2 regions of the Streptomyces sp. NPDC052064 genome follow, and region 1 is predicted to be linked to the other one. Evidence: riboswitches for the same ligand, from Rfam matches in the RefSeq annotation. Region 1 holds a riboswitch; the other holds the start of a gene.
What was found. A riboswitch is a leader RNA that binds a small molecule or an ion and turns the genes downstream of it on or off. The one in region 1 is predicted to bind glycine.

Region 1 (15,335 bases):
GTGGCGATCGTTGACGCACCCCGGGTGACTGCCTACCGTCGAGAAGGCAGGTCAAGGACGGAGGTCGGCGTGAGAAGCAGCGGCGACGGTACGGCTGGGGGTGGCCCCGAGCGCAGTCTCAGGGCGAGCGGTCCGTACCCTCCCCCGGGCTCACGGCTCCGCCCGAGCGGGGGGTGCCCCCAGCCCGGCGGGGTGGCTGATCACGCTCCGCAGCGACCGACGGCCGTGCCGAGCAGCGGAGGGACGACGTCCATGGCGTCCGAGCAGATCGGCTATCGCGGCCCCACGGCCTGCGCGGCCGCCGGTATCACCTACCGGCAGCTGGACTACTGGGCCCGCACGGGCCTCGTCGAGCCGAGTGTGCGGCCCGCCTACGGGTCGGGGACGCAGCGGCTGTACAGCTTCCGGGACGTCGTCGTCCTGAAGATCGTCAAGCGGTTCCTCGACACCGGGGTGTCGCTCCAGAACATCCGCACGGCCGTCCAGCACCTGAGAGAACGCGGTTTCCGCGACCTGGAGCGGATGACGCTGATGAGCGACGGAGCGACGGTCTACGAGTGCACCTCGCCGGATGAGGTCCACGCCCTGCTCCAGGGGGGCCAGGGTGTCTTCGGGATTGCCGTGGGCGTGGTGTGGCGGGATGTCGAGAGCGCGTTGTCCCAGCTGCACGGGGAGCGGATCGACACCGGCGAGACCCTGGTCGGGCCCAACCCGGCGGACGAGCTGGCGCGGCGGCGGAACCGGGCCGTTTGAGCCGTCCGGCAGTGCGGTGCCCCCGCGGCCGCTACAGGCGCGACGTTTCCGCGTCGGGATGCAAGCGGTTTCTCCCAGGGCGTCAGGGCGGTTGTCCGGGGCGTTGTCAGTGGCGTAGGGCAGCATCGGAGTTGTGAGAACCGCGCCCACGATCCTGCATCTCGACATGGACGCCTTCTTCGCCTCGGTGGAGCAGGTGTCCAAGCCGAGTCTGCGCGGGAAGGCCGTCGTCGTGGGCGGGCTCGGGCCGCGGGGCGTCGTGGCCACGGCGTCGTACGAGGCCCGGGTCTTCGGGGTGCATTCGGCGATGCCGATGGGGCAGGCGCGGCGGCTCGCGCCCAACGCCGCGTATCTCGTGCCGCGCTTCGAGCTCTACCGGACGATCAGCGAGCGGGTGATGGAGCTGCTGCGGGCGTTGTCGCCCCTGGTGGAGCCGCTGAGTCTGGACGAGGCCTTCGTGGACCTGGAGGCCGGGGGAGCGGCCTGGGACGAGCAGTCGGCGCGGCTGGTCGGGGCGCAGTTGCGCGCGGACATACGGGCCGTCACCGGGCTCACGGGGTCGGTGGGGCTCGCCGCCTCCAAGATGCTCGCGAAGATCGCGTCGGAGCAGGCCAAGCCGGACGGGCTGGTGGTGATCGCGCCGGGGACCGAGCGGGCGATGCTCGGGCCGATGTCGGTGCGGATTCTGCCGGGGGTCGGGCCGGCGACGGGCGACCATCTGCGGCGGGCCGGGATCACCACGGTCGAGGAGATCGTCGAGGCGGGGGAGGACGAGTTGGTCCGGCTGCTGGGGAAGGCGCACGGACACGGGCTCTACGCCATGGCGCTGGCGCGGGACGACCGGCCTGTCGTGGCGGAGCGGGAGACGAAGTCGGTGTCGGTCGAGGACACCTACGACGTGGACATCCACGACCGGGTGCGGGTCGGGCTCGAGGTGCAGCGACTCGCCGACCGGTGCGTGCGGCGGCTGCGCGGGGCCGGGCTGTCCGGGCGGACGATCGTGCTGAAGGTGCGGCGGTACGACTTCTCGACGCTCACCCGGTCCGAGACGCTGCGCGGGCCGACGGACGATCCCGGGGTGATCCGCGAGGCGGCGGCCAGGTTGCTGGACTCGGTCGACACGACGGGCGGTGTGCGGCTGCTCGGGGTGGGCGTCAGCGGGCTCGCCGACTACACGCAGGAGGATCTCTTCGCGCAGGCGGCGGGGGAGCGGGCGGAGGCGCAGGGGCCGGTCGAGGAGCCTGCCGTGGCGCCGGTCGAGGAGCAGCCGGCGCTCGCCGAGCGGCGGTGGCCCGCCGGGCACGACGTACGGCACGCCGTGTTCGGGCACGGGTGGGTGCAGGGCAGCGGTCTGGGGCGGGTCACCGTGCGGTTCGAGACGCCCGGCTCGGAGCCCGGGCGGGTGCGGACCTTCCGGGTCGACGATCCGGATCTGGAGCCGGCGGATCCGCTGCCGCTGGTGTTACCGAGACCGGAGGAGAGCCGCGGGCCGGAGGGTGGGTCCGGAGCTGTGGGACTGCGGTCCGCTGTCCCTTAGAGGGCTGGACGGCTTGCCGGGGCTTCAGGCCGTCTCGTCCGTGCCTGCCAGCTTGCCGAAGTCGTGGTCCGCGAGCGGGGGAGATGCGGCGACGTCGAGGCCGTAGTGGTGGTAGAGCTGGAGTTCCTGTTCCGGGGAGAGGTGGCGGCCCACGCCGAAGTCGGGGGCGTCCTTGATCAGGGCACGGTCGAAAGGCACGTGGAGGGCGCCGTCGATCAGTTCACTGGGCTCGAGCGGGACGAAAGCGTCCCTGCTGAACAGGCCGGTCCGTATGGCAGCCCACTCCGGCTCGCCGGTGGCGTCGTCGAGGTAGATCTCGTCGATCGTGCCGATCCTGGTTCCGTTGCGGTCGAACGCCTTGCGGCCGATCAGGTTGCGCGGATCGATATCGGTTCGCACGGGCCCTCCACATGGTCGCAACTCATCCGTAAGCACAACAAAACGGCACAATCGGTGAGGCGGCCACTCGAAGGTTCGTGCGTTGACCTCGCTGGTACGCTGACAGCGGCTGCTGACCCCGTGCGGGAGAGTCCTCCAGACACCATCGGAGGCGCCGAAGGAGCAAATCCTCCCCGGAATCTCTCAGGCTCACGTACCGCACGGACGAGGTCACTCTGGAAAGCAGGGCGGGTGTCGACGGCTTCCGCTCTCACCGACGGTGAAAGCCGGAGGCCTTCGGGCGATCCGGTGAAGCTCTCAGGTTGAGATGACAGAGGGGGAGGCCGTTCGGGTACCCGTCCCGTGGTGCCCCTCGAAGGTCGTGTCAGACCAGGAGGCCTCCGCAAATGACCGCCCATCGCATTCCGCTCTCCGAGCTCGAAGAGGCAGTTCCCTTCGAGCAGCGCCACATCGGCCCCGACCACGAGGCCCGCGCCAAGATGCTGGCGCAGGTCGGCTACGGCTCGCTGGACGAGCTCACGGCCGCCGCGGTCCCGGCCGTGATCAAGAGCGCCGAGGCGCTGGACCTGCCGGGCGCCCGCAGCGAGGCCGAGGTGATCGCCGAACTGCGCTCCCTCGCCGACCGCAACCAGGTCCTCGGCTCCATGATCGGACTCGGGTACCACGGCACGTTCACGCCGCCGGTGATCATGCGCAACGTCATGGAGAACCCGGCCTGGTACACGGCCTACACGCCGTACCAGCCGGAGATCTCGCAGGGGCGGCTCGAGGCGCTGCTCAACTTCCAGACCATGGTCGCCGACCTCACCGGACTGCCGACCTCCGGTGCCTCCCTGCTCGACGAGGGCACCGCGGCCGCCGAGGCCCTTGCGCTGTCGCGGCGCCTCGGCAAGAACAAGAAGGGCCTGTTCCTGGTCGACGCGGACGCGTTGCCGCAGACCATCGCCGTGATCCAGACCCGGGCCGAGCCGACCGGCGTCGAGGTCGTCGTCGCCGATCTCAGCGAGGGCATTCCCGCCGAGATCGCCGAGCGCGAGATCAACGGCGTGCTGATCCAGTACCCGGGCGCCTCCGGAGCCGTACGGGACATCAAGCCGGTCATCGACCAGGCGCACGAGCTCGGGGCGCTCGTCACCGTCGCGGCCGATCTGCTCGCGCTGACGCTGCTGAAGTCGCCCGGTGAGCTCGGCGCGGACATCGCCGTCGGGACGACGCAGCGCTTCGGTGTGCCGATGGGCTTCGGCGGTCCGCACGCCGGTTACATGGCGGTCCAGGAGAAGATGGCGCGCAGCCTGCCCGGGCGGCTCGTCGGCGTGTCCGTCGACGCGGACGGTAACAGGGCCTACCGGCTGGCGCTCCAGACGCGTGAGCAGCACATCCGCCGCGAGAAGGCCACCAGCAACATCTGCACCGCGCAGGTGCTGCTCGCCGTCATGGCCGGCATGTACGCCGTCTACCACGGGCCGGAGGGCCTGAAGGGCATCGCGCGGCGCACCCACCGGTACGCCACCGTCCTCGCCGCCGGGCTCGCGAGCGGCGGTGTCGAGGTCGTGCACGGTTCCTACTTCGACACGCTCACCGTGCGCGTCGAGGGCCGGGCCGCCGACGTCGTGGCCGCCGCGCAGGAGAACGGGGTCAATCTCCGTCTCGTCGACGCCGACCACGTCTCGATCGCCTGCGACGAGACCACCACGCGGGCCCAGCTGCGAGCCGTGTGGGCCGCCTTCGGTCTCGAAGGCGTCATCGAGGCGCTGGACGCGGCCACCGAGGACGGGCTTCCGGACGCGCTGCTGCGGACCGACGAGTACCTGACGCACCCCGTCTTCCACCAGCACCGCTCCGAGACCGCCATGCTGCGCTACCTGCGCCGGCTGGCCGACCGCGACTACGCGCTCGACCGGGGCATGATCCCGCTGGGCTCCTGCACCATGAAGCTCAACGCGACCACGGAGATGGAGCCGGTCACCTGGCCCGAGTTCGGGCAGCTGCACCCCTTCGCGCCCGCCGAGCAGGCGGGGGGCTACCGGACGCTCATCCGCGAGCTGGAGGACCGTCTCGCCGAGGTCACCGGGTACGACAAGGTGTCCCTCCAGCCGAACGCCGGGTCGCAGGGCGAGCTGGCCGGTCTGCTCGCCGTACGCGGATACCACCGGGCCAACGGGGACGAGCAGCGCACCGTGTGCCTGATCCCGTCGTCCGCGCACGGCACCAATGCGGCGAGCGCGGTGATGGCGGGCATGAAGGTCGTCGTCGTGAAGACCGCCGAGGACGGCGAGATCGACGTCGAGGACCTGCGGGCGAAGATCGAGCAGTACCGCGACGAGCTGGCGGTGCTGATGATCACGTACCCGTCCACGCACGGCGTGTTCGAGGAGCATGTCGCCGACATCTGCGCCCAGGTGCACGAGGCGGGCGGGCAGGTCTACGTCGACGGGGCCAACCTCAACGCCCTCGTGGGACTCGCCAAGCCGGGACACTTCGGCGGTGACGTCTCGCACCTGAACCTGCACAAGACCTTCTGCATCCCGCACGGCGGCGGCGGTCCCGGCGTCGGTCCGGTCGCGGTGCGTGAACACCTCGCGCCGTACCTGCCGAACCACCCGCTCCAGCCCGAGGCGGGCCCGGAGACGGGGGTCGGTCCCATCTCCGCGGCCCCGTGGGGTTCCGCCGGCATCCTGCCGATCTCCTGGGCGTACGTCCGGCTCATGGGCGGCGAGGGGCTGAAGCGGGCCACGCAGGTCGCGGTGCTCAGCGCCAACTACATCGCCAGGCGGCTGGAGCCGCACTACCCGGTGCTCTACACCGGCCCCGGCGGGCTCGTGGCGCACGAGTGCATCATCGACCTGCGGCCGCTGACCAAGGCGACCGGGGTGAGCGTCGACGACGTCGCCAAGCGGCTGATCGACTACGGCTTCCACGCGCCGACGATGTCCTTCCCGGTGGCCGGGACGCTGATGATCGAGCCGACCGAGTCGGAGGACCTGGCCGAGCTGGACCGGTTCTGCGAGGCGATGATCGCCATCCGTGCGGAGATCGAGAAGGTCGGCTCCGGCGAGTGGCCCGCGGACGACAACCCGCTCCGGGGCGCCCCGCACACCGCCGGGACGCTCGCCGGGGAGTGGGAGCACGCCTACAGCCGTGAGGAGGCCGTCTTCCCGGCCGGGGTCTCGCCCGCAGACAAGTACTGGCCGCCGGTGCGCCGCATCGACCAGGCCTTCGGCGACCGTAACCTGGTCTGCTCCTGCCCGCCGCTGGACGCGTACGAGGACTGATCGGCCCGACCGGTCGTAAGGGAGGGGCTCCGCGGTGCGGGGCCCCTCCCGTCATTCGGCGGCGAGGGACACCTCGGTCGACTTGATCAGGGCGACAACGGGGGTTCCGGCCGACAGGGCGAGGTCGTCCGCGGCGTCCCTGGTGATCGCGGCGGTCAGTTCGCCGCCCTCGACGGTGACCCGGACGGACGCCATCGCGTCGCCGGTCGTGATGTCCGTGACCGTGCCGGGGAGCCGGTTGCGGATGGACAGGCCCTCGACGGGGACGGTGGCCAGCGAGACCTCCGTCGACTTCACCAGGGCGCGCACGGCGGTGCCCGGCGCGAGACCGAGGTCGTCCGCCGCCTCGCGGGTGATCGCCGCGGTGAGGGCCTGGCCGCCGGTGAGGCGGACGCTGACCGTCGCCATGGCCTCGCCCGATGTGACGGCGGTGACGGTGCCGGGGAACTGGTTGCGGATGCTCAGGCTCATGGGGGCACGGTAGCCCGATCTGTTCCCTATGCCGGGTATGCGTGTGTTTGCGTCGCCTTGACCGCCGCCCAGACCGGGGCGCCGGGATGCAGGTCGAGTTCGGCGGCGGCGACCGTGGTGAGGTCGGCGGTCAGGGGCAGTTCGCCCGTGAGGTCCGCGCGGATCTGGTCGCCGTGCGTCTCCAGTCCGGCGACCTCGCAGCGCCACAGGTTGCGGGCGCTGGAGCCGGTGGGGGGCTCGCGGTACAGCGTCACGGCGCCGGGCGGGAAGGCGACGAAGGCCGGGCCGGAGAGCTCTTCCGTGGTCGTGATGGCCGGGCCCGCGTCGAGCCGGACGGTGTGGCCCTCGGCCCGTCCCCGGTAGAGGTTGAGGCCGACGAGCCGGGCGATGTAGTCCGTGCGGGGGTGGCGGGCGATGTGGGAGGGCGTGCCCTCCTGGACGACGTGGCCGTGCTCGACGACGACGAGACGGTCGGCCAGCACCATGGCGTCCAGCGGGTCGTGCGTGACGAGTACGGCCACGGCCTCGAACTCGGCTAGGTGGCGCCGGAGCTGGGCGCGCACCTCCAGACGGGTGCGGGCGTCGAGTGCGGCGAGGGGTTCGTCCAGGAGCAGCAGCCGGGGCCGGGTGGCCAGGGCCCGGGCCACGGCCACGCGCTGGGCCTGGCCGCCGGAGAGACGGCGGGGCTTGGCGCCGGCCTGGTCGGCCAGGCCCATACGGTCCAGCCACTCGGCGGCCTGGGCACGGGCCTCGGCCTTGCTCGCGCCCCGGCAGCGCGGGCCGAAGGCGACGTTGTCCAGGGCCGTCAGATGCGGGAAGAGCAGGTAGTCCTGGAAGACGACGCCGACCGGGCGGGACTCGGGCGGCGTACGGTCCAACCGCGTACCGTCCAGCATCAGATGACCCGAGGTGAGCGGGGCGAGGCCCGCGAGGGCACGCAGGGCGGTGGTCTTGCCGGCGCCGTTCGGGCCGAGCAGCGCGACGACGTCGCCGGGGGCGGCGGTGAGCGTGACATCGAGGCGGAAGGAGCCGCGGTCGACGACGAGGTGGGCGCCGAGGCCCTCGGGGAGGAGGCCGGGTGTCGCGCCGTCGCGTTCGGTCGTCTCGGTCATGAGGATCGCGTCCAGGGGGTCAGGGGGTTCCGAGGGCCGTCATCCGGATCCGGGCGGTGCCGGTAGCCCCTCTTCCGGCGGTCGGTCCCGGACATCACGACGCCGTCATCCAGCGGTCGCGCAGGGCCGCCAGTACCGCGATGGACACCGCCAGCAGAACCAGGCTGAGGGCGATCGCCGCCGCCGGGTCGTTCTGGAGGGCCAGGTAGACCGCCAGTGGCATGGTCTGGGTGCGGCCCGGGAAGTTGCCCGCGAAGGTGATCGTCGCGCCGAACTCGCCCAGGGCCCGGGCCCAGGCCAGTACGGCACCGGCCGCGATGCCCGGCGCGATCAGCGGCAGGGTGACCCGACGGAACGCGGTGAAGCGGGAGGCGCCCAGGGTGGTGGCCGCCTCCTCGTAACGCGGGTCGGCGGCCCGCAGGGTGCCCTCCACGCTGATGACGAGGAACGGCATCGCCACGAACGTCTCGGCGAGGACGACACCCGTCGTGGTGAAGGGCAGGGTGATCCCGAACCAGGAGTCGAGCCACTGCCCGATGACGCCGTTGCGCCCGAAGGCGAGCAGCAGGGCCACACCGCCCACCACCGGCGGCAGCACCAACGGCAGCGTCACCAGGGCCCGTACGAAGCCCCGGCCGGGGAACCGCGTACGGGCCAGCAGCCAGGCCAGGGGCACGCCGACGACCAGGCTCAGGCCCGTCGCCGCCGTGGCACACAGGAGCGACAGCCGGAGTGCCTCCCACACTTCGGCGCTCGTCAGCTGCTCGGGGAGGCTGTGCCAGGGCGCCCGTACGAGCAGGGCGACCAGGGGCAGCAGCAGGAACGCCAGACCGACCAGGGCGGGCACCAGCAGGGGCACCGGCACCACGCGGCTCCGCCGGACGGCGCGGTCGCGGCGGGGCCGGCTCGCCACGGTGTCGGTGCCCGTCACGGCTTGAGGAACCCGGCCTCGGAGAGCACCTTCTGGCCCTCGGCGGACCGCACCAGCGCGACGAACGCCTTCGCCGTATCGGGGTTGGGGGCGTTCTTGAGCAGGGCGATCGGATAGTCGTTGACGGCCTCGGCCGACTCGGGGAAGTCCACGCCCTGCACCTTGTCACCCGCAGCCCGCACGTCGGTCTTGTAGACGACGGCGGCGTCGGCCTCCTTCAGCTCGACCTTCGTCAGTGCGCTCTTGACGTCCTGTTCGTACGAGACGGGGGTGAGCTTCAGGCCGCCGGTGTCCAGCGCCTTCTGGGCGGCGGCACCGCACGGCACCGTCTTGTCGCACAGGACGACCTTCAGGCCGGGCCTGGCGAGGTCCTTCAGGGAGGAGATCCGGTCGGGGTTGCCCGGCAGCGTGGCGATCTCCAGCTGGTTGCGGACCAAGGTGGCCGGCGTGCCCGCCGCGTCCTGCCGGCCCGTCACGGTCGCCATGGTCTTGGTACTGGCGGCGGCGAAGACGTCGGCCGGGGCGCCGCTGGTGATGCTGGCGGCGAGGGTGTCGCTGCCGCCGAAGTTGAAGATGACCTTCGTGCCCGGGTGCTCCTTCTCGAACGTCTTGCCCAGGGTCTTGAAGCTCTCCTCGAGGGAGGCGGCGGCGAAGACGGTGACCGTCCCGGAGGGTTTCGCCGAGGAGGAGCCCGCGTCCGCGTCCGGGTCGGACGCGGAGCAGGCGCTCAGAGTCAGCAGCGCGGCTGCGGACGCACCGGTGACCTGGAGGATCCGGCTTGTCCGGTGCGCGGAACGGGTCATCTCGGGGCCACTCCCTCTGCGTGCGGGTGGAAGAGTCCGCAGGACTCCTCCGATACGCCGATCATACTGACGCATCTGCGAGGCGATAATCAGCTGTGGCATCGCATGGGCGACAGGAAACGGACTCACGGGTGGGTATGTGCGTTCCTACGGACTCAGACCCGGTCGATGTGGACGTTCGTCGACTTCACGCGGGCCGTCGCCTCCATGCCGACCTCCAGGCCCAGTTCCTCGACGGCCTCGCGGGTGAGCAGGGAGACCAGGCGGTGCGGGCCGGCCTGGATCTCCACTTGGGCGGCGACGTCACCGAGCTTGATCGCGGTGACGATGCCGGCGAAGGCGTTGCGGGCCGAGGTGTACGGGGCGTCTTCCTCGGCGGCACCGGACCTGGCGAGTTCGACGGAGAAGGCGGCCAGGTCCCGTCCGTCGACGAGCCGCCGCCCGGCCTCGTCGCGGTGGGTGGTGATGCGGCCCGCGTCCGCCCAGCGCCGGGCGGTGTCCGGGCTCACGCCGAGCAGTCGTGCTGCCTGGCCGATCGTGTAGGACTGCATGCCGGTCACGATAGGGGCGTGGGAGGGGAACTGCGGATGCGGGGTTGGCCGTTGGGTATAACGCGATATAGCGTCAGTCGTCGAGTGGGCGGGCCCGGTGCCGTGCCCGGGAGATCGGGGAGATGTGATGGCGGGGGACCTCTCGCGTACCGGTGGATCGCCCGAGACGAGGGTCTCGCACGCGGACCGGGACCGGATCGTGGACGTGCTGCGCGTCGCCGCGGGCGACGGCCGGCTGACCTTGGAGGAGCTCGGCGAGCGGCTGGAGGACGCGCTGTCCGCCCGTACGGTGGGTGAGCTCGCCGCGCTGACCGCGGATCTGCCCGAGGTGGTGGGCGGGACCGGTGTCGAGGCCGAGGACCTCGTCCGGATCGAGCAGGAGGGGTCCTCTACCCGGCGTGGTGACGGCTGGGTGGTGCCGCGGCGGCTGGAGATCCGGTCGGCGTGGGGCGAGGTGACGCTCGACTTCACCGACGCGGTGATCACGCGGGACACGCTGCACATCGACTTGGACATGCGGGCCGGCGCCCTGAAGCTGCTGACCCGGCCGGGGGTCGTGGTGGACACCGGCGGGCTGGTGACGAACTACTCCCAGATCAAGGCGCGTGGAGCGGCCGACGCCCCGGTCGTGCTGCGCGTACGGATCACCGGCGAGATCAACTACGGGCAGATCGTGGTGCGTCCGCCCCGGAGGGGCTTCGGCCGGCGGAGACCGACGGCCTGACTCAGCCCACGTGCACCCTCGGCCTCCGCTGCCGGTCCGGTTCCGCCTCGCGCAGGACCTCGCGGGTCACCGGGGCGACCTCGCCCTGGCCGAACAGGAAGAAGCGCAGCAGGTTGGCGAAGGGGCCCCCTTCCGTCCACTCGAAGTAGATGTGCGGGGTACTGCCGGTCATGTCGCGGACGTACAGGAGGAGTGCGGCCAGGGCGTTGGGGACGGAAGAGGACTCCAGGGTCAGGACGCGGTAGCGGCCGTGGAGCACCTCGCCGCGCACGGTCAGGCCCGCCTCGAACTCGGACGGGTCGGTGACCGTCACCTCGACGAAGACGAAGTCCTCCTGTCCGGGTACGTCGTTGTCCTGCCGGATCTGCTCGATCTTGTCGCGGTACTCGGCGATGTCGCGCCGGTCGGGCTCGTTGGCGATGAACCGCGTCCGGCGGCTGGCCATGTCCCGGATGAAGCGTTCCGCCATGGGGTCCAGCGTCACGCTGGTCACGCGGAGCTCGAACGACCGGGCCAGTCGCGACAGCAGGGAGACCAGGATGATGCCGGCGATGAAGCAGGCGCCGATCTTCACGCCGTCCGGGCGCTCGAAGACGTTCGCGACGGTGGTGTAGAGGAACACCGCAGAGATGACCGCGAAGGCGATGGTCCAGTTCCCCTGCCGGGCCTTGCGGGAGGCGATGGTCACCGCGATCGCGGCGGAGCTGATCAGGACCAGCACACCGGTGGCATAGGCGCCGCCCTGCGCGTTGACGTCGGCGTCGAAGATCCAGGTGACCAGGAAGGCGATCAGAGTGAAGACGATGACCATGGGGCGGACGGCCCTGGCCCAGTGCGGGGCCATGCCGTAGCGGGGGAGGTAGCGCGGCATCAGATTGAGCAGGCCGGCCATCGCGGAGGCACCGGCGAACCACAGGATGGCGATCGTCGAGACGTCGTAGACGGTGCCGAAGGTGTTGCCCAGGTAATCGTGCGCCAGATAGGCCAGCGCGCGCCCGTTGGCCTGGCCGCCCGCCTCGAACTCCTTCTCGGGGATGAGGAGGGTGGTGATGAAGCTGGTGGTGATCAGGAAGCCACTCATGATGAGGGCGGCCGTGGTGAGCAGCTTCTTCGTGTCGCGGATGCGGCCGGCCGGCCGTTCCTCCGTGTCCTCCGGGTCGCCCTTGACGTGCGGCATCACGGCCACGCCGGTCTCGAATCCGGAGAGGCCGAGTGCCAGCTTCGGGAAGACGAGCAGGGCCACGCCGATCATGACGAAGACGTTGCCGTGCTGGGTGGTGAGGGCGCCGGCCCAGTCGGTGACCACGTGGCCCGCGGTGGCCACGTGGTAGAGGCCGACGACCACCACGACCACGTTGAGCGCGAGGTAGGCGCCCACCAGGGCGACCGCGACGCCGATCGCCTCCAGGAAGCCCTTGAGGAACACCGCGCCGAGCAGCGCCACGAGGACGAGCGTGATCAGCATCTGCTTGTCGTGCAGGACGCCGGTCAGATGCGGGTTCTCCACGAGGTGGGTGGAGGCGTCGGCGGCCGACAGGGTGATGGTGATCAGGAAGTCGGTGGCGGCGAAGCCCAGCAGGGTCAGCACGAACAGCTTGCCCTGCCAGAAGGAGAGCAGCCGCTCCAGCATCGCGATCGAGCCCTCGCCGTGCGGGCTCTCCTCGGCCACCCGGCGGTAGACCGGCAGGGCGCCCGCCAGGGTGACGATCACCAGCACGATGGTCGCGATCGGTGACAGCAGTCCGGCGGCGAGAGCAGCGATGCCCGGCTGGTAGCCGAGAGTGGAGAAGTAGTCGACGCCGGTCAGGCACATCACGCGCCACCAGGACTGGCCCTGGTGCGGGGGTTCCGGTTCGGCGTGGGGCCCGGTGTGGCCGCCGCCCTTGCCCATGTCGGACAGGCCCTCCAGCATCCAGGCGCGCAGGCGACTGGATGGAGCGGGCTCCGTACGGCTCGGTGGCGCGTGCTCAGTGGTGGCCATCGACGTGCTCCCGATGTGCGGTTCAGCGTGATTCCGGCCATCACCGGACGGCCGGGATCAGCGTAAGCGGAGCGTAATGCGGTGGCCTGTGGATGAGGGTGCTGAGTGCGTCAAGCTTCCGCCAAGACTGAGCGCGGGGCCGTGGAAGGGAGGCGTGCTGCGGCAAAACGAGAGTTGAGAGCCCGTTGGGTACCGCCGAGTCGCGCCTCCCCGCGTGCGGAGCAACGGTCGTGTGTCGGCCGAGAGGTGAGCACCCTCCGTGATCGCGCCCGCTTCGGCGGCCGGGCTCGGCCTTCTTGTCGCCGGAGCCGGTGACACCTACAGTGCACCTTCGTAACGTTCGCCAGGTCATCCGAAAGTTTCGCCCGCCCGGCTCTGTTCGAAGGGACTGACGCGCATGCGGACGTTCGACAACCCCGTGATCGGCGGCTTCCACCCCGACCCCAGCGTCTGCCGGGTCGGGGAGGACCACTACCTCGTCTGCTCCAGCTTCGAGTACGTCCCCGGCGTACCCCTCTTCCACAGCCGCGACCTCGTGCACTGGCGGCAGATCGGCAACGTCCTGGACCGGCCGGGGCAGTTGGAGCTGCCGGACGACGTGCCGGCCTCGGCCGGGATCTACGCCCCCACGCTGCGCCACCACGACGGCCGCTTCTACATGATCACCACCAATGTCGGCGCCGGGGGCAACTTCCTCGTCAGCAGCGAACGGCCCGAGGGGCCCTGGTCCGATCCGGTGTGGATCGACCTGCCCGGGATCGATCCCGACCTCGCCTGGGACGAGGACGGCTCCTGCTGGTGTGCCGTCTCCGGGGTGCGGGTGGCGCGCATCGACCCGGCGACGGGCGAGGTGCTGGAAGGGCCGCTGCCGGTGTGGTCGGGCACGGGCATGCAGCATCCCGAGGCGCCGCATCTGTACCGGATCGGCGACTGGTGGTACCTGATGCTGTCCGAAGGCGGTACCGCACACGGCCACAGCGTGTCGATCGCGCGGGCCCGATCCCCGCGCGGGCCGTTCCGGCCGGCGCCGCACAACCCCGTCCTGTCCCACCGCGGCACCGACCTGCCGATCCAGTGCACCGGCCACGCCGACCTGGTGGAAGCGGCCGACGGGACCTGGTGGATGCTGCTGCTCGGCACGCGTCCCCGGGGCTACTTCCCGCAGTTCCACGTCCTGGGCCGGGAGACGTTCCTGACTCCCGTGGAGTGGGTGAGCGGCTGGCCGCGGGTCGGTCCCGTGCTGGAACGGCACCCGGCCCCGGCGGCCTGGCATCCCTTCGAACCCGAGCCGGTGCGCGACGACTTCGACGCCGTGCGCCTCGCCCCGCACTGGATCTCCCCGCACCGCAGGCCGGAGCGCTCCTGGTCGCTGACCGACCGGCCCGGCCGGCTCACGCTGACCGCGACGGGTGACAGCCTCGACAGGCCGGGGCACACCTTCGTCGGGCGACGCCAGCAGCACCCGGACTGCCGGGTCGCGGCCCGCTTGTACCCCGGAACGGCACGCGCCGGACTCTCGGTGCGCGTCGACGAGGCCCACCACTACGACCTGGAGGTCGCCGGGGGAGAGGCGAGCGTGATCGCCCGGATCGGTCCGGTGCGGCAGTGCCTCGCCCGGCGCCCCGTGCCGCCGGGACCGGTCACCCTGGCCGTCGAGGTCCGCACGGAGCCCGTCGTGCCGCCCACCGTCACCTCCGCTGGCCAGGAGGCACCCGGCGTCCGGGCCGGCGGCCCCGACACTCTCGTCTTCTCGCTCGGCGAAGGCGGCGACGGCGGTCCGCTCGCCGAACTCGACGGCCGTTACCTGTCCACTGAGGTCGCCGGAGGCTTCACCGGCCGGGTGATCGGCATGTACGTCACCGAGGGCAGCGCGGCCTTCGACTGGTTCGAGTACGTCCCCGCCTCCATCTGACCGCTCCTTCCGGAGGACGGCGGAAACCTACGGCTCGGCCGAGCGCCCCTCAAGTCCCGTGCGTCAGCGGCAGATTCACCACGCACAAGGGGTTGCCACCGTTTGGCGGCTGTCTCTAGGGTGCGGCAACAACGAAGCTTTCTGGATCTGTTCCGAAACTTTCGATCCAGTGGACGGACGCGGGAGCGCCGTCCCGTACCCAAGGAGCGCATGATGGGCGACCCGGCACTGTCCCGCCGCGGCTTCCTGGCGGCCTCCGCCGCGGCCGGTCTGGGGATGACGGCACTGACCGCATGCGGCGGGGACTCGGACGGAGGGTCGTCGGGGACGACCACGATCGAATGGTGGAACATCTCCACCACCGAACCGGCCAAGGGCGTCTGGGCCGCCCTCGCCCGGAAGTTCGAGGCCCAGAACCCCAAGGTCAAGATAAAGATCGTCCAGCTGGAGAACGAGGCCTTCAAGTCGAAGATGACGGCGCTGACCTCCTCCGGGAAGCTGCCCGACATCTTCCACACCTGGGGCGGCGGCGTACTCAAGCAGCAGGTCGACGCCGGACTCGTCGAGGACCTCACGGACCGCACCAAGCCGTGGGGCGACGCCCTGCTGCCGGTCGCCAGAGAGCCGTACCTGATCGACGACAGGGCCTACGGCATCCCGTTCGACATCGGCATGATCGGCTTCTGGTACAACAAGGCGCTCTTCGACCGGGCCGGCATCTCCGAGCCCCCGACCACCTGGAGCGGCTTCCTCGACGCCGTGCGCAAGCTGAAGGCCGAGAGCATCACCCCCCTCGCCCTGGCCGGCAAGGAGAAGTGGCCCGGCATGTACTACTGGGCCTACCTGGCGATGCGCACCGCCGGCGCCGAGGCGCTGCAGAAGGCCTACG
Region 2 (15,335 bases), on a different contig from region 1:
GTGGTGTACATCCCGAGGAGCGCGGGCGGTCACACCATGGCGCTGTGGCGGCCGCAGGTGGTCCCGGCGTTCCGCTGGCTGACGGAGGTGACGGGCCGCGGCCACGTCACGGCAGGACGGGCTGCTCCTCCTCGCTCACCGTCGACCGCCGGTGCCACGCCCGCGGAGCTCGCCAGTGGAACCGCATCGCGAGCAGGCGCAGTACGAAGGCGGTGATCACCGCGACACCACTGGTGAGCGGGTTCAGGGCGTCGTAGCGGATGCACAGGGCGACCAGGGCGGAACCGACGATCGCCGGGACCGCGTACAGGTCGCGGTCCCAGCGCAGCAGCGAGGGCACCTCGTTGGCGAGCACGTCCCGCAGCACACCGCCGCCCACGGCGGTGGTCAGCCCCAGACCTGCGGAGGCCGTCAGGCCGAGCCCGTACTCGTACGCCTTGATCGTGCCGGCGACGCAGAACAGGCCGAGACCGGCCGCGTCGAAGACGTTCACCGCGACCTGGATGCGCTCCACCTGGGGGTGCAGGAAGAAGACGAGGAGCGTGGCGAGCAGCGGGGTGAGGAAGTACCCCAGGTCCGTGAAGGCGGCGGGCGGTACGGCCCCGATGACCAGGTCTCGGAAGAGCCCGCCGCCCAGCGCGGTGACCTCGGCGAGCACGGCGATGCCGAACACGTCGAAGTTCTTGCGCACGGCCAGCAGGGCGCCGGAGATCGCGAAGACGAAGATGCCGATCAGGTCGAGCGTGTGCTGGACGGACGGACTGAAGAGTTGCAGGAGCACCCGAACATTTTTACCCACGGCCGAGCCCCCGCCCCGATGTGCGAGGGCGGGGGCTCCGGCGGGTTCACTTCTCCACGGGCTCCTCGGCGGGCGCCTTCCCGGCGGTCGAACCGCCCGCCGCCTCCTTCGCCGAGGACAGCAGCTTGGTGTCCTGCGGCTGCTGGTCGTCGAAGTTCTCCGGGTGGTGGCAGGCGACGCGCTGCCCGGCACGCAGCTCCACCAGCGGCGGCTCCGTGGTCTTGCACATCTCCGTCGCCTTCCAGCACCGGGTGTGGAAGCGGCAGCCGCTCGGCGGGGCGATCGGCGAGGGCACGTCGCCCTTGAGCAGGATGCGCTCGCTCTTGACACCTCGTCGCTTCGGGTCCGGTATCGGCACGGCCGACAGCAGGGCCTTGGAGTACGGGTGCATCGGCGACTTGTACAGCTTGTCGCGGTCGGCCAGCTCGACGATCTTGCCGAGGTACATCACCGCGATCCGGTCCGAGACGTGCCGGACGACCGACAGGTCGTGCGCGATGATCACGTACGTCAGGCCGAGCTCCTCCTGGAGGTCGTCCAGCAGGTTCACCACCTGCGCCTGGATCGACACGTCCAGCGCGGAGACCGGCTCGTCCGCCACGACCAGCTTGGGGTTGAGCGCGAGCGCGCGGGCGATGCCGATGCGCTGACGCTGGCCGCCGGAGAACTCGTGCGGATAGCGGTTGTAGTGCTCGGGGTTGAGGCCGACCACCGACAGCAGCCGCTGGACCTCCTTCTTCACACCGCCCTCGGGCTCGACGCCCTGGAGCCGGAAGGGGGCCCCGACGATCGTGCCGATCGTGTGCCGGGGGTTCAGCGAGGAGTACGGGTCCTGGAAGATCATCTGCACGTCGCGGCGCATGGGGCGCAGCTCGCCGGCCTTCAGGTGCGTGATGTCCTTGCCCTGGAACTCGACCGTGCCGCCGGTCGGTTCGAGCAGCCGCGTGATCAGCCGGCCCATGGTGGATTTGCCGCAGCCCGACTCACCGACCACGCCGAGCGTCTCGCCCTTGCGGACCTCGAAGTCGATGCCGTCGACCGCGCGCACCGCGCCGGTCTGCCGCTGGAGCAGACCCTTGCGGATCGGGAAGTGCTTCTGCAGGCCGGTCACCTTCAGCAGGATCTCGCCGTCGGCGGCGGTGTCCTGGGTGAGGGTGCTCCCGCTCGTGTCCGGTTTGCTCACCGCTTTGTCGTCGCTCACAGCTTCGGCGCAATCTCTTCGGTCCAGATACGCTCCCGCTGCTCCTGCGTCATATGGCAGGCGGCCCAGTGCGAGCCGCCGACCTCGGTCAGCTCGGGGCGGACCGTGCGGGTGACGTTGTCCTTCGGGATGTCCGCGTACGGGCAGCGCGGGTTGAAGGCGCAGCCGGACGGGAGGTTGATGAGGGAGGGCGGCGCGCCCTTGATCGGGATGAGCCGGTCCGTCTCCTCCCGGTCCATACGCGGCATCGAGCCGAGCAGGCCCCAGGTGTAGGGGTGCCGGGGCTCGGAGAACACGTCCTCGGCGGGACCGCGCTCCACGCACCGGCCGCCGTACATGACCAGCAGGTCGTCGGCCATCTCGGCGACCACGCCCAGATCGTGGGTGATCATGATGACCGCGGAGCCGAACTCCTTCTGGAGATCGTGGATCAGGTCGAGGATCTGCGCCTGCACGGTGACGTCCAGGGCGGTGGTCGGCTCGTCGGCGATGAGCAGCTCGGGGTTGTTCACCAGCGCCATGGCGATCATGGCGCGCTGGCGCATACCGCCGGAGAACTCGTGCGGGTAGCCGTCCACGCGCTTGGCGGGCTCGGGGATGCCGACCCGGTCGAGCATCTCGATCGCCCGCTGCTTGGCGACCTTCTTGCTGACGTCGTTGTGGACCCGGTACGCCTCGACGATCTGCTGCCCGACCGAGTAGTAGGGGTGCATCGCCGACAGCGGGTCCTGGAAGATCATGGCCATCTTCCGGCCGCGCAGCCGCCGTACGTCGTCGGGGTCGGCCGCGATCAGCTCCTGGCCGTCCAGCCACACCTCGCCGGACACGTGGGCGCGCGCCGAGCGGTGCAGGCCCATCACACCGAGCGAGGTGACGGACTTGCCGGAACCGGACTCGCCCACGATGCCCAGGGTCTTGCCCTTGCGCACGTCGAAGCTGACGCCGTCCACGGACTTGACCAGACCGTCGTCGGTGTCGAAGTGGATGCGCAGGTCGCGGACGGACAGGAACACGTCGTCCGGGACGGACGGGGCGGTGGTGTCCGGCTCGCCGAGCGCGGCTTTGTCGAGCTTGCTCACGAGTACCTCACCCGGGGGTCGATGGCGGCGTACACCAGGTCGACGACGAGATTGCAGAAGACGATGAAGAACGCGGCGACCAGGGTCACGCCCATCACGATGGGCAGGTCGTTGTCCTTGATGGCCTGGACCGAGTATGCGCCGATGCCCTGGAGCGAGAACACGGTCTCGGTGAGCACCGCGGTGCCGACGAGGGTGCCGAAGTCCATGCCGAAGATGGTGACGATCGGAGTGAGCGCGGAGCGCAGGCCGTGCTTGGTCACGACCGTGGTCTCCTTCAGTCCCTTGGCCCTGGCCGTTCTGATGTAGTCCTCGCTCATCGTCTCCAGCATGCCCGCCCGGGTGAGCCTGGCGTAGAGCGCGGAGAAGAGGAAGGCGAGGCTGATCCAGGGAAGCACCATGTGCCATGCCCATTCGGCCGGGTTCTCGGTGAACGGGACGTAGTCGATGCTCTCCCAGACGGGGATCTCGTAGACGAAGAGCGCGAGCAGGATCTGGCCGGTGAAGAAGATCGGGAGCGAGACGCCGGCGAGCGCGATGAACATCGAGATGCGGTCGATCGGCTTGCCCTTGCGCAATGCCGAGATCACGCCGGTGGTCACACCGGAGATCAGCCAGATCACCGCCGCACCGACGGCCAGCGAGAAGGAGACCGGGATCCGCTGCTCCAACTGGGGCCACACCTCGATGTGGCTCTTGAAGGAGTACCCGAAGCAGGGTGCGCCGCAGTGCGTCGCGTCGGGGCCGAACTTGTAGTCGGCGCCCACTACGAGGCCCTTGATGAACTCCCAGAACTGGACGTAGACCGGCTGGTCCAGACCCAGGTTCTGCTTGATGGCGGCGACGGACTCGGGGTTCGCGTCCTTGCCGACGTACTGGGTGGCCAACTGGTCGGCCGTCTGGCCCCCGAGGCGGGGCACCAGGAAGAAGATGGCGAAGGTGACTGCGCTGACCACCAGCAGCAACAGCACCGCGCCCATGACGCGTCGGAGGATGTACGCAGCCACAGCTGTACGGCCCCGGGTGGCCGCGGCGGGATCGTCCGCCGCGGCCACCCGGTGCCTTCACCTGCCTTTCGAAAGGATCCGGCCTGCTGGTTACTTCGAGGAGCCCATCAGCAGGTAGTCGTACATGCCGAGGTAGGCCTGCGTGACCGTGACGTTCGTCGCGGACTTGGGCCGGAGCAGCAGGTTCTTGCGGTAGATGACCGGCACGACCGAGGCGTTGTCGAGGACCATCTTGTCGATCTCGCCCCAGGCCTTGGTGCGGGCCGCGTCGTCGGTGTTGGCGATCGCGTCCGTCAGGGCCTTGTTGATCTTCGGGTCGTCCAGCTCCATCAGGTTGTTGCCGCCCGAGGGCTTGATGGCGGCACCGTTGACGACCTGGTCGAGGAAGCCGTAGCCGGTCGGCCAGTCCGCGCCCCACGCCATCGACAGCATGCCGAGCTTGTTCTTGTGAACGTAGCTCGGGACACCGGCGAAGTTGGAGAAGTACTTACCGGCCGGGAACTGCTTGATCTCGATGTTGATGCCGATCTTCTTCAGCGACGCCTGGACGGCCGTGGCCTGCGCCACCTCGGCGGGGCGGTCGGAGCGGGCGGTCATGATCGTGCTGAACCCGTTCGGCTTGCCGCACGCCTTCAGCTCCGCCTTGGCCTTGGCCACGTCACCCTTGTGACCCTCGGTCGCGTAGGTGTCGAACTTGGCGTAGCCGTTGACCGACGGCGGCAGCATCGTGGTCGCCACGTCACCCTTCGGCGAGCCGCCCATGGCGTCGAGCACCGACTGCTTGTCGAGGCCCCACTGCACAGCCTTGCGGCAGTGGATGTTGTCGAACGGTGCCACCTTCAGGTTCAGCGCGATGTACTGCGTCGCACCGGCGTACGAGCTGTCCGTCTGGTTGACGTACTTGCCCCGCAGCACCTTCGGCTGGGTCTGCGGCTGCACACCCGTGCCGGCCGCGTCAACCGTGATCTTGTCGGAGAGCAGGTTGTTGTCGACCGTGACCGGGTTGACCTTGAACTTGATCGTGACCTTGTCCGGCAGGGCCTTACGGACCGGGTCCGTCTTGGCGTCCCACTGCGGGTTGCGCACGAGGGTGGCGCCGCGGCCCTCCTCGTAGGACTGGAACTGGTACGGGCCGGAGGACACGATGTTCTGCACGTACTTCGCACCGTTGTCCTTCGCCTTCGGCACCGGCGCCGTCTGCGAGAACGTCGCCAGGTAGTCGAAGTCGGCGAACGGCTGCTTCAGCTTGAAGACGATCGTCCGGTCGTCCGGCGTCTCGATGGACTTGATGCCCTCGGCGGACTTGTCCTTGTACGGGCCCTTGTACTTGTCGGCGCCCTCGAGGTACGCCTTGAAATACGTCGGGCCGTTGGACAGCGCCTCAGGCGCGAAGTTGGAGCGCTCGACGGCGTACTTCACGTCCTTGGACGTCACCGGGGTGCCGTCCTGGAACTTCACACCCGCACGCAGCTTGTACGTCCAGGTCTTGGCGTCCGGGCTGGACTTGCCGAGGCCCTCGGCGAGGTCCGGCACGACCTCCAGGCCTTCCTTGCCCGCCGCCGGTTTGAACGTGGTGAGCGTTCTGCCGTAGAGGCGGGAGAAGTTCTGCACCCAGCCGTAGTACGTGTTGCCCGGGTCGAGGGAGTCCGGCACGTCCGAGTGCTCGTACGAGACCGTACCGCCCTTCTTGCTCGACGCGTTGACGATCGAGTTCAGCGCGGCGTCCTTCTTGCCGTTGCCTCCCCCGTCGTTGTCGTCACCTCCGCCGCCGCACGCGGCAGCACCCAGCGACAGCGCCAGGACCGACGCAACGCCGGCGGTCACCCTTCTCGTCTTCACCTGAGGAAGCCCCCTCATTCGATGGATCACTTGCTGCGAGGGTCGAGGGCGTCACGCAGCCCGTCACCCAGCAGGTTGAAGGCCAGGACAGTGATGAAGATCGCCAGTCCGGGCACGAACATGTACTGCGGATCAGCCGTGTAGAGGTCCACAGCGTTGCTGAGCATGCCGCCCCAGGAGGCCTGCGGCGGAGCGATACCGACACCGAGGAAGCTCAGCGCGGCCTCGAACAGGATGTTCGTCGGGATGATCAGCGTCGAGTAGACGAGGATCGGCGCGACGAGGTTCGGGAGCAGTTCCCGGAACAGGACGTACGGGCCGCGTGCCCCGAGGCTCGTGGCGGCCTCGATGAACTCCCGCTTGCGCAGGGTCATGGTCTGCGCCCGCACGATGCGGCCGATGTACGGCCAGCTGAAGAAGCCGATCACGAAGATCAGCACGCAGATGCGCAGGGACAGCCCGTCGAGACCGAAGAAACCGTCCTGCACCGAGGCCGAGATCGAGATGGCGAACAGCAGCAGCGGGAACGCGAGGAAGGTGTCCATCAGCCTGCTGATGACGCTGTCGATCCAGCCGCCGTAGTAGCCGGCGACGACCCCGAGCACGGTGCCGAGGCACACGGACAGCAGCGTGGCGCCGCCCGCGACCAGGAGGGAGACCCAGGAGCCGTCGATGATGCGGGCGAGCATGTCCCGGCCGTACTGGGGGTCCACGCCGAGCGGGTGGTCCCAACTCATGCCTCCCCAGCCGCCCTTGGGGGCGAGCAGGGCGGGGTCGATGAGGTCCTGGTTGAACTTGTTGGGATCGAGGTTGAAGATCCACTGGATCGGCTTGGAGAACACCGCCATCGTCACGAGCAGAATGACGACGACGCCTCCCGCCATCGCCACCTTGTCCCGCTTGAAGCGCATCCAGGCGATCTGGGTGAGAGAACGCCCTTCGATCTGGCTCTTCTTGACCCCGGAGAGCACGGCCTCGGGCTGTGCTCCGGCTTCCGCCCCGGTGGTCTCGATCGGTGCGGTCACGGTGCGATTGACCCCTCTCGGGCCGGCGATCGCCGAGCCCCTGGCTGCCGCTGTAGCGGTTTTGTTTGTCTCGTACACGAGACCGACCCGGCCCGTGTCTTGCGGGGAGTCTTCAACGCTTTGGCGATCTGTTGCCAGACTTGGCGGTGAAAGGATGCGTAAACGTGATGCTGTCTGCGGGGTTCCGTTATCCGGACAACGGGTAACGGGGGTCGGACGCACTGCAATAGGGGCACTTTAGGGCATACTCTCATTTTTCACCCTTATCTACGCGCGAAGAGCTGAGAGCCTGTCTCGTTTTGAGAGTGGGAATCGGGGGCCCGCGGGTCGGCCGCGGGGCGGGTCAGTACCTGCCCTGAGCCGGGGGGAAGCCGTAGCCCGAGGCCGGGGCCTGGACAGGGGCGGTGGCGTGGGCCTCGCGGTCGTAGAAGGGGCGGGCGCTCGCACGCAGCCACATGGCGACCGGGTCGTGTTCGTCGGACATGGCTACGGTCGAGACGGGCAGCCCGTCCGGTACGGCACCGAGGGACTGCTGCATCATCGCGCGCACGGAATCCACCGCCGGCGGCGAGGTGTCGTACACATCCAGTCCGATGGCGAGATACGGCGCCCCGAGCGCGGGCTGCACCCAGGCCCGGCGCAGTGAGCGGACGGCCGGGGTGCGGTGGGCGTTCTGCGCGAGCAGGGCGTAGAACTGCGGGATCTCGATGGCCGGTTCGGACAGCCGCAGCGGTCCGGCGGGCTGGCGGTCCAGGCCCGTGGCGACGCGGCGCAGGTCGAGCCACGGGATGCCGACGCCGCCGCCGGGGGCGTGCGGGTTGAGCCAGAGGCCGTAGTGGTCGGGGTAGAGGGCGCGGGCGACGTCGATTCCGTCGACCACCTCGTACGAGCGGTTCCAGCCGCTGGCCGAGAGCTCCTGGGCCGAGGTCACGCAGGGGGCGTAGCCGTAGCCGTCGACCTCCATGTTCCCGTACTGGGCGTCGGGGGAGCCCGCCTGGCCGTGCCAGAGAAGCATCCAGATCTGGCCGGTGTGCGGGGTGGCGAGCGCGCGCAGGAGTGCCTCGTAGGCGTCGTAACGCCCGGGCGTGACCTGGCGCAGCATGTGCTCGACCTGTCCGGCCGCGGCCGTGCCGCTCGCGCTCACCTTTACCGCCCCTTCGTACAACGCCTCGACCGTGACCTAGCTTAAGCCCGCCCATGAGCTCGGAGCTTGGTGTCGTCTCGCGGCCGCGGGTTGTTCGTGGTCGATCGCGCCCACGCGGCGGAGCCGCATGATGCTACAGCCCCGCACCCCTCGGCCGGTTGCCCTACCGCTGGTAGAAGGGCCGGACCCTGTCCTTCATCCAGGTGCCCACCGGGTCCTCCGCCACGTCCAGGAGGACCAGGTTGACCGGCCAGGGGGCCGGGGACTTGGTCACGGCTCGGGACAGGGCCTCCAGCGGGAGGGCTCGCAGGTCACCTTCCCACTGGGAGAGTTCGACGCCCACGAACATCACCGGGTCGGCGGTCTCGATCGCGGCGAGGCAGCGGCGGGCCGTGACGACGACGCCGATCGCCTCGAACTCGGCGGAGGCGGCGGCGAGGAAGTCCACCGGGTCGTCCTGCCAGTCGGGCTCGAAGAGGCGGACCCGGCCGCCGCTCGCGGGGCCGTCCAAGGGTGTCCGGCCGGCCCTGCAGAGCTCGGCCACGGCGGGCGGCGGGAGCGGTATGCCGACCACCCCGCCCGGATTGACGGCTATCCCGGCGTGCGGGGGCAGGCCGCGGGCGAACTCCACGGCGGGCGCGATGGTGTACGACATATGGGAGCCGACGACCTGGCGGAACTGCTCCTCGGAGCTGAACACCGGTACGTACGCCTGGCCCTCGATCTCTATCCCGGGCAGGTCGAGAGGGCCGCTCTGGGGGCCGCCGCCACTCGGCAGGGGGACCCAGACGAAACTCCGGCCGAGCACCTCGACGATCCGCCCGCCGGCCGACGGCCCGGCGCCGAGGGAGGCCGAGAGCACCTCCTCCAGTTCGTTGCCGGGCCATCCGCCGTGCGGGTGGGTCTGCGTGTGCGCCGGGAAGTCCGCGGAGAAGTCCGCCGGGAAGTCCATCTGCCTACCGCCTGCCTGGAACCACTGCTGTGACTCAAAAGGCTAGCGGCTCGCCGGCCGCCGGCGGTCAGCCCATGAACCCGATCCGGCGCAGGGTGTCCGCCGCGTCCCGGTCGACGAGGATCGCCGAGCCGCAGCCCGCGGGCAGTTCGCCCCGCTCCACGGAGCGCAACAGGCGGGTGGTCGCCGCGCGGTGGCGCAGGAACGCGTACCGCGAGACACCGCGGCCGCGGTCGCGCTGGCCGGCCAGGGCCTCCTCGGGGGTGACGTCGAGCATGAGCAGATGCAGGGTGCCGCCCCGGCGGCGGGCCTCGCGGGCCAGCCAGCGGCGGACCCAGGCCTGGGTGCCGCAGTCGTGCACCACGACGCCCTCCCCGGTGCGCAGGGCGCGCCGCAACCCGGTGTAGTGGGCGAGGCGGACGAGCGGGCGGTAGACCGCGTACGGCAGGAAGCGCGACATGCGGCCGTCCCAGCGGTCTCGGGTGTCCTGGGAGTCGATGCGCCGGCCGGGCACGGTGCGCCGCATCAGCGTGGACTTGCCGCTGCCGGGCAGGCCCGTGACCACGACGAGGTCGCGGGCGCCGAAGAGCAGCGCGTGCGGGCTGCGGCCTGCGCGCTCGCGCAGGTCGCGGACGACCGGCACCGGCAGCGGGCCACAGGCCGCGCGTGCCGGAACGGCCGGCTGCTCGGGCAGCGCGACGCCCGATGTCGTGGCGTACGCGGTGGTCCTGTTCACCGTGATCGTCCTCCCCTGGGGCCAGGTATGGAGTCCCATCCCCGCTGAGCGTAAAGAGAAGGTAATGCCCGATGTCTCTGGTTTTAGTCCTCTTCCTGCAACAGGCCTGCTACAGGGTGGTGCCCTGCCACCCCGCGACGATGCGTGCAATGATGTGCGCGCCAACTGCATACCGGCCGTTTGAATCCGCGCGGGAGAGTCCCCAGCACCGTCTGACGCTGGGGCGCCGAAGGAGCAAGTCCCTCCCTTGAATCTCTCAGGCCCCGTTACCGCGCGGGCGAGGCACATCTGAAAAGCGGGCCATCTCCTGTCGTCGAGGCGACGGGCGTGGCTCCACCCAAGGTGCAAGCCGTGTCCCCCGTGGTCATGGCGAACCTCTCAGGTTCCGATGACAGATGGGGAGGAACGACCTCGCCCGTCATGCCCCTGGGAGACGCGACCGATGAGCAGTACAGGAGAACTCCGCCACACCGCGCTCGATGCCCTGCATCGTTCGCTCGGCGCGACGATGACCGACTTCGCCGGCTGGGACATGCCCCTGCGCTACGGCTCCGAGCGCGACGAGCACACCGCCGTGCGCACGAAGGCCGGGCTCTTCGACCTCTCCCACATGGGCGAGATCACCGTCACCGGTCCGCAGGCCGCCGCCCTGCTCGACTTCGCGCTCGTCGGCAACATCGGCGGCGTCAAGCCGGGCCGCGCCCGCTACACCATGATCTGCCGGGCCGACGGCGGCATCCTCGACGACCTGATCGTCTACCGGCTGGGCGAGACCGAGGCCCCCGAGTACATGGTCGTCGCCAACGCCTCCAACGCCCAGGTGGTCCTGGACGCGCTGACCGAGCGAGCCGCCGGCTTCGACGCCGAGGTGCGCGACGACCGGGACGCCTACGCGCTGATCGCCGTACAGGGCCCGGAGTCCCCCGGGATCCTGAAGTCCCTCACCGACGCCGACCTCGACGGGCTGAAGTACTACGCCGGCCTGCCCGGCACCGTCGCCGGGGTCCCGGCCCTGATCGCCCGCACCGGTTACACCGGCGAGGACGGCTTCGAGCTGTTCGTGAAGCCGGAGCACGCGGTCGAGGTGTGGCAGGCCCTGACCAAGGCGGGCGAGGGCGCCGGACTGGTCCCGTGCGGGCTGTCCTGCCGCGACACGCTGCGCCTGGAGGCGGGCATGCCGCTGTACGGGCACGAGCTGAGCACCTCCCTGACGCCTTTCGACGCCGGTCTCGGCCGGGTGGTGAAGTTCGAGAAGGAGGGCGACTTCGTGGGGCGCGAGGCCCTGCGCGAGGCCGCCGCCCGGGCCGAGCAGAACCCGCCGCGCGTGCTCGTCGGGCTCGTCGCCGAGGGCCGCCGGGTCCCGCGCGCCGGGTACGCCGTCGTCGCCGGCGGCGAGGTGATCGGCGAGGTCACCTCCGGCGCCCCCTCCCCCACCCTCGGCAAGCCCATCGCCATGGCGTACGTCGACGCCGCGCACGCCGCGCCCGGGACGCCAGGCGTGGCCGTGGACATCCGGGGCAGTCACGAGCCGTACGAGGTCGTGGCGCTGCCGTTCTACAAGCGGCAGAAGTAGACACTGGCCGGGGGCCGCGGCAAGCGCCCCCGTCGCCCTTCGTCCCAGCTCACCAGCAGTCCCCCGTCAACAGCACTCCCGCGCGTACAGGAGAATCCAGGCCATGAGCAACCCCCAGCAGCTGCGTTACAGCAAGGAGCACGAGTGGCTGTCGGCCGCCGAGGACGGCGTCTCGACGGTCGGCATCACGGAGCACGCGGCCAACGCGCTCGGCGACGTGGTCTTCGTCCAGCTCCCCGAGGTCGGTGACTCGGTGTCCGCGGGCGAGACCTGCGGTGAGCTGGAGTCGACCAAGTCGGTGTCCGACCTCTACTCCCCCGTCTCCGGTGAGGTCACCGAGGTCAACGAGGACGTCGTGAACGACCCGTCGCTGGTGAACTCGGCGCCCTTCGAGGGCGGCTGGCTGTTCAAGGTGCGGGTCGCGGAGGAGCCGGGCGACCTGCTCTCCGCCGACGAGTACACCGCGTTCTCCGCCGGCTGAGGAGTCGTAGCCGTATGTCCGTCCTGAACACACCCCTGCACGAGCTCGACCCGGCCGTGGCCGCCGCGGTCGACGCCGAGCTGCACCGCCAGCAGTCCACGCTCGAGATGATCGCCTCGGAGAACTTCGCCCCGGTCGCGGTCATGGAGGCGCAGGGCTCGGTCCTCACCAACAAGTACGCCGAGGGCTACCCGGGCCGCCGCTACTACGGTGGCTGCGAGCACGTCGACGTGGTCGAGCAGATCGCGATCGACCGCGTCAAGGAGCTGTTCGGCGCCGAGCACGCCAACGTGCAGCCGCACTCGGGCGCCCAGGCCAACGCGGCCGCGATGTTCGCGCTGCTCAAGCCGGGCGACACCATCATGGGTCTGAACCTCGCGCACGGCGGGCACCTGACCCACGGCATGAAGATCAACTTCTCCGGCAAGCTCTACGACGTCGTCGCCTACCACGTCGGCGAAGACGGCCGGGTCGACATGGCCGAGGTGGAACGGCTGGCGAAGGAGTCGAAGCCGAAGCTGATCGTCGCGGGCTGGTCGGCCTACCCGCGGCAGCTGGACTTCGCCGCGTTCCGCCGGATCGCGGACGAGGTCGGCGCGTACCTGATGGTCGACATGGCGCACTTCGCGGGGCTCGTCGCGGCCGGGCTGCACCCGAACCCGGTCCCGCACGCGCACGTGGTGACCACGACCACCCACAAGACGCTGGGCGGCCCGCGCGGCGGTGTGATCCTCTCCACGGCCGAGCTCGCCAAGAAGATCAACTCCGCTGTCTTCCCCGGTCAGCAGGGCGGTCCGCTGGAGCACGTGATCGCGGCCAAGGCGGTCGCCTTCAAGGTCGCGGCCTCGGAGGACTTCAAGGAGCGCCAGCGCCGTACGCTGGAGGGTGCCCGCATCCTGGCCGAGCGTCTGGTGAAGGACGACGTCCGGGCCGTGGGCGTGGACGTTCTGTCCGGCGGCACGGACGTGCACCTGGTCCTGGTGGACCTGCGTCACTCGGAGCTGGACGGGCGGCAGGCCGAGGACCGCCTCCACGAGGTGGGCATCACGGTCAACCGCAACGCGATCCCGAACGACCCGCGCCCGCCGATGGTGACGTCGGGCCTTCGGATCGGCACGCCGGCCCTGGCCACCCGCGGGTTCCAGGCCGAGGACTTCGCGGAGGTCGCGGACGTCATCGCCGAGGCGCTGAAGCCGTCCCACGACGCCGAGGCCCTCAAGGCCCGGGTGAAGGCCCTGGCCGACAAGCACCCGCTGTACCCGGGTCTGAACACATAACGAAGAAACCTTTCAGGGCGCCCCGTCCCGCGTGGGCGGGGCGCCCTGCCCCCTCGCACCACCCCCGTAGTCAGGAGTCCCCGTGGCCATCTCGGTCTTCGACCTGTTCTCGATCGGCATCGGCCCGTCCAGCTCCCACACGGTCGGCCCCATGCGCGCCGCCCGGATGTTCGCCAGGCGGCTGCGCAACGAGGAACTGCTGGCCCCGACCGCGAAAGTCCGCGCCGAGCTCTACGGCTCGCTCGGCGCCACCGGGCACGGCCACGGCACGCCCAAGGCGGTGCTGCTCGGCCTGGAGGGCGACTCGCCGCGCACGGTGGACGTGGAGACGGCCGAAGAACGGGTGGAGACGATCAAGGCCGACGGCCGGATGAGGCTGCTGGGCGAACACGAGATCGCGTTCTCCTACGACGACGACATGGTCCTGCACCGCCGCAAGGCCCTGCCGTACCACGCGAACGGCATGACCCTGTGGGCGTACGACGCCTCGGGCGCGGAGCTGCTGACGAAGACGTACTACTCGGTCGGCGGCGGCTTCGTCGTCGACGAGGAGGCGGTCGGCGCGGACCGCATCAAGCTCGACGACACCGTGCTGAAGTACCCCTTCCGCACGGGCGACGAGCTCCTGCGCCTCACCGAGGAGACGGGCCTGTCGATCTCCGCGCTGATGCTGGAGAACGAGCGGGCCTGGCGCACCGAGGAGGAGATCCGCGCCGGCCTGCTGGAGATCTGGCGGGTGATGGAGGCGTGCGTGGCGCGCGGCATGTCCCGCGAGGGAATCCTGCCGGGCGGTCTGAAGGTGCGCCGCCGGGCCGCCAACACCGCGCGCAAGCTGCGCTCCGAGGGCGACCCGAAGGCCCTCGCCATGGAGTGGATCACGCTCTACGCGATGGCGGTCAACGAGGAGAACGCGGCCGGCGGCCGGGTCGTCACCGCCCCGACGAACGGCGCGGCCGGCATCATCCCGGCGGTCCTGCACTACTACGTCAACTTCGTGCCCGGCGCGGACGAGGAGGGCGTGGTCCGCTTCCTGCTCGCCGCGGGCGCGATCGGCATGCTGTTCAAGGAGAACGCCTCCATCTCCGGCGCCGAGGTCGGCTGCCAGGGCGAGGTCGGCTCCGCCTGTTCGATGGCGGCGGGCGCGCTGGCCGAGGTGCTCGGCGGCTCCCCGGAGCAGGTCGAGAACGCCGCCGAGATCGGCATGGAGCACAACCTCGGCCTGACCTGCGACCCGGTCGGCGGCCTCGTCCAGATCCCGTGCATCGAGCGCAACGGCATGGCCGCGGTGAAGGCCGTCACGGCCGCGCGCATGGCGATGCGCGGCGACGGCTCCCACAAGGTGTCCCTGGACAAGGTCATCAAGACGATGAAGGACACCGGCGCGGACATGTCGGTGAAGTACAAGGAGACGGCGCGGGGCGGGCTGGCGGTCAACATCATCGAGTGCTGACGGCCCGCACGACGCAGGGCAGCGGTCGTCGCGGTCGTGGTGGAAGACGCGGTCCCCGCCCGTGCCGGTGAGGCGCGTCAGCTCCTCGAAGGCCGGACGCGGTTGCGGGGCCGGCGGTCCCCGGCCGACTCGCGGACGTCCGCGACGGCCGCGGGCAGATCGGCCGGGTCCTCGGTGACCACGACCGCCACCACGGTGTCCGTATCGGGCCAGTCCTCGGCGAGGACGACCCGCGGGTGGGCGAGCGCCGCCACGGCCACCTCGGCCGCCGGGCGCCCGTCCTTGGACAGCAGCACCATGGCCGCGCCGCGGCCCGGCTCGGGGGTCTCGCCGGGCAGCTCTCCGTCGGTGAGCAGGGCGAGCAGCGCCTCGTACGGCCGGACGGCCCCCTGGTGCGCGTACGGGATGAGGTGGGAGTTGATCAGGTCGCCGCCGAGCCGTCCGCCGACCTCCAGGACGACGGGGCCCGCGGAGCCGAGCCGCAGGTCGACGTGGAACCCCCCGCTCCCGAGGCCGACGGCGAGCACGGCCTGTTCGGCGGCCCGCATCAGGTCCTTGACCTGAGTGTCCGCCAGGGCGGAGGGGACAGCCGTGGCCCACGACGGGGACAACGGCCCGTCGACGCTCTTGTCGGTGACACCGAGGATCCGCACCGTGCCGTCGGAGACGACGCCGGAGACGGAGTGCTCGGAGCCGTCGACGTACTCCTCGACCAGGAAGTCGCTGGTCTTGGAGTAGTTGGCGGCCGTGAGCGTGAACACCTCGTCCAGGC

Region 2: linked by a shared signal. The riboswitch ahead of gcvT (glycine cleavage system aminomethyltransferase GcvT) and the one ahead of gcvP (aminomethyl-transferring glycine dehydrogenase) in region 1 are both predicted to bind glycine.

Annotation. Positions count from the first base shown of each region.
Region 1 is NZ_JBVJJE010000010.1:325,800-341,134, reverse strand. Features, by position in the region: gene ACZ6TU_RS27670 (MerR family transcriptional regulator) at 70-753, shown strand; gene ACZ6TU_RS27665 (DNA polymerase IV) at 887-2,290, shown strand; gene ACZ6TU_RS27660 (PRC-barrel domain-containing protein) at 2,315-2,689, opposite strand; glycine riboswitch at 2,803-2,898, shown strand; gene gcvP (aminomethyl-transferring glycine dehydrogenase) at 3,076-5,961, shown strand; gene ACZ6TU_RS27650 (TOBE domain-containing protein) at 6,013-6,432, opposite strand; gene ACZ6TU_RS27645 (ABC transporter ATP-binding protein) at 6,459-7,544, opposite strand; gene ACZ6TU_RS27640 (ABC transporter permease) at 7,639-8,475, opposite strand; gene modA (molybdate ABC transporter substrate-binding protein) at 8,472-9,278, opposite strand; gene ACZ6TU_RS27630 (TOBE domain-containing protein) at 9,434-9,829, opposite strand; gene ACZ6TU_RS27625 (DUF1707 SHOCT-like domain-containing protein) at 9,957-10,553, shown strand; gene ACZ6TU_RS27620 (APC family permease) at 10,555-12,534, opposite strand; gene ACZ6TU_RS27615 (glycoside hydrolase family 43 protein) at 12,932-14,446, shown strand; gene ACZ6TU_RS27610 (extracellular solute-binding protein) at 14,660-15,335, shown strand, end outside.
Region 2 is NZ_JBVJJE010000008.1:293,146-308,480, forward strand. Features, by position in the region: gene ACZ6TU_RS23280 (alpha/beta hydrolase) at 1-216, shown strand, start outside; gene ACZ6TU_RS23285 (trimeric intracellular cation channel family protein) at 107-781, opposite strand; gene ACZ6TU_RS23290 (ABC transporter ATP-binding protein) at 846-2,000, opposite strand; gene ACZ6TU_RS23295 (ABC transporter ATP-binding protein) at 1,997-3,079, opposite strand; gene ACZ6TU_RS23300 (ABC transporter permease) at 3,076-4,086, opposite strand; gene ACZ6TU_RS23305 (ABC transporter substrate-binding protein) at 4,177-5,943, opposite strand; gene ACZ6TU_RS23310 (ABC transporter permease) at 5,952-6,950, opposite strand; gene ACZ6TU_RS23315 (enhanced serine sensitivity protein SseB C-terminal domain-containing protein) at 7,294-8,094, opposite strand; gene ACZ6TU_RS23320 (enhanced serine sensitivity protein SseB) at 8,258-9,046, opposite strand; gene ACZ6TU_RS23325 (AAA family ATPase) at 9,114-9,782, opposite strand; glycine riboswitch at 9,964-10,064, shown strand; glycine riboswitch at 10,065-10,187, shown strand; gene gcvT (glycine cleavage system aminomethyltransferase GcvT) at 10,225-11,355, shown strand; gene gcvH (glycine cleavage system protein GcvH) at 11,459-11,836, shown strand; gene glyA (serine hydroxymethyltransferase) at 11,851-13,113, shown strand; gene ACZ6TU_RS23345 (L-serine ammonia-lyase) at 13,196-14,563, shown strand; gene ACZ6TU_RS23350 (ATP-grasp domain-containing protein) at 14,641-15,335, opposite strand, start outside.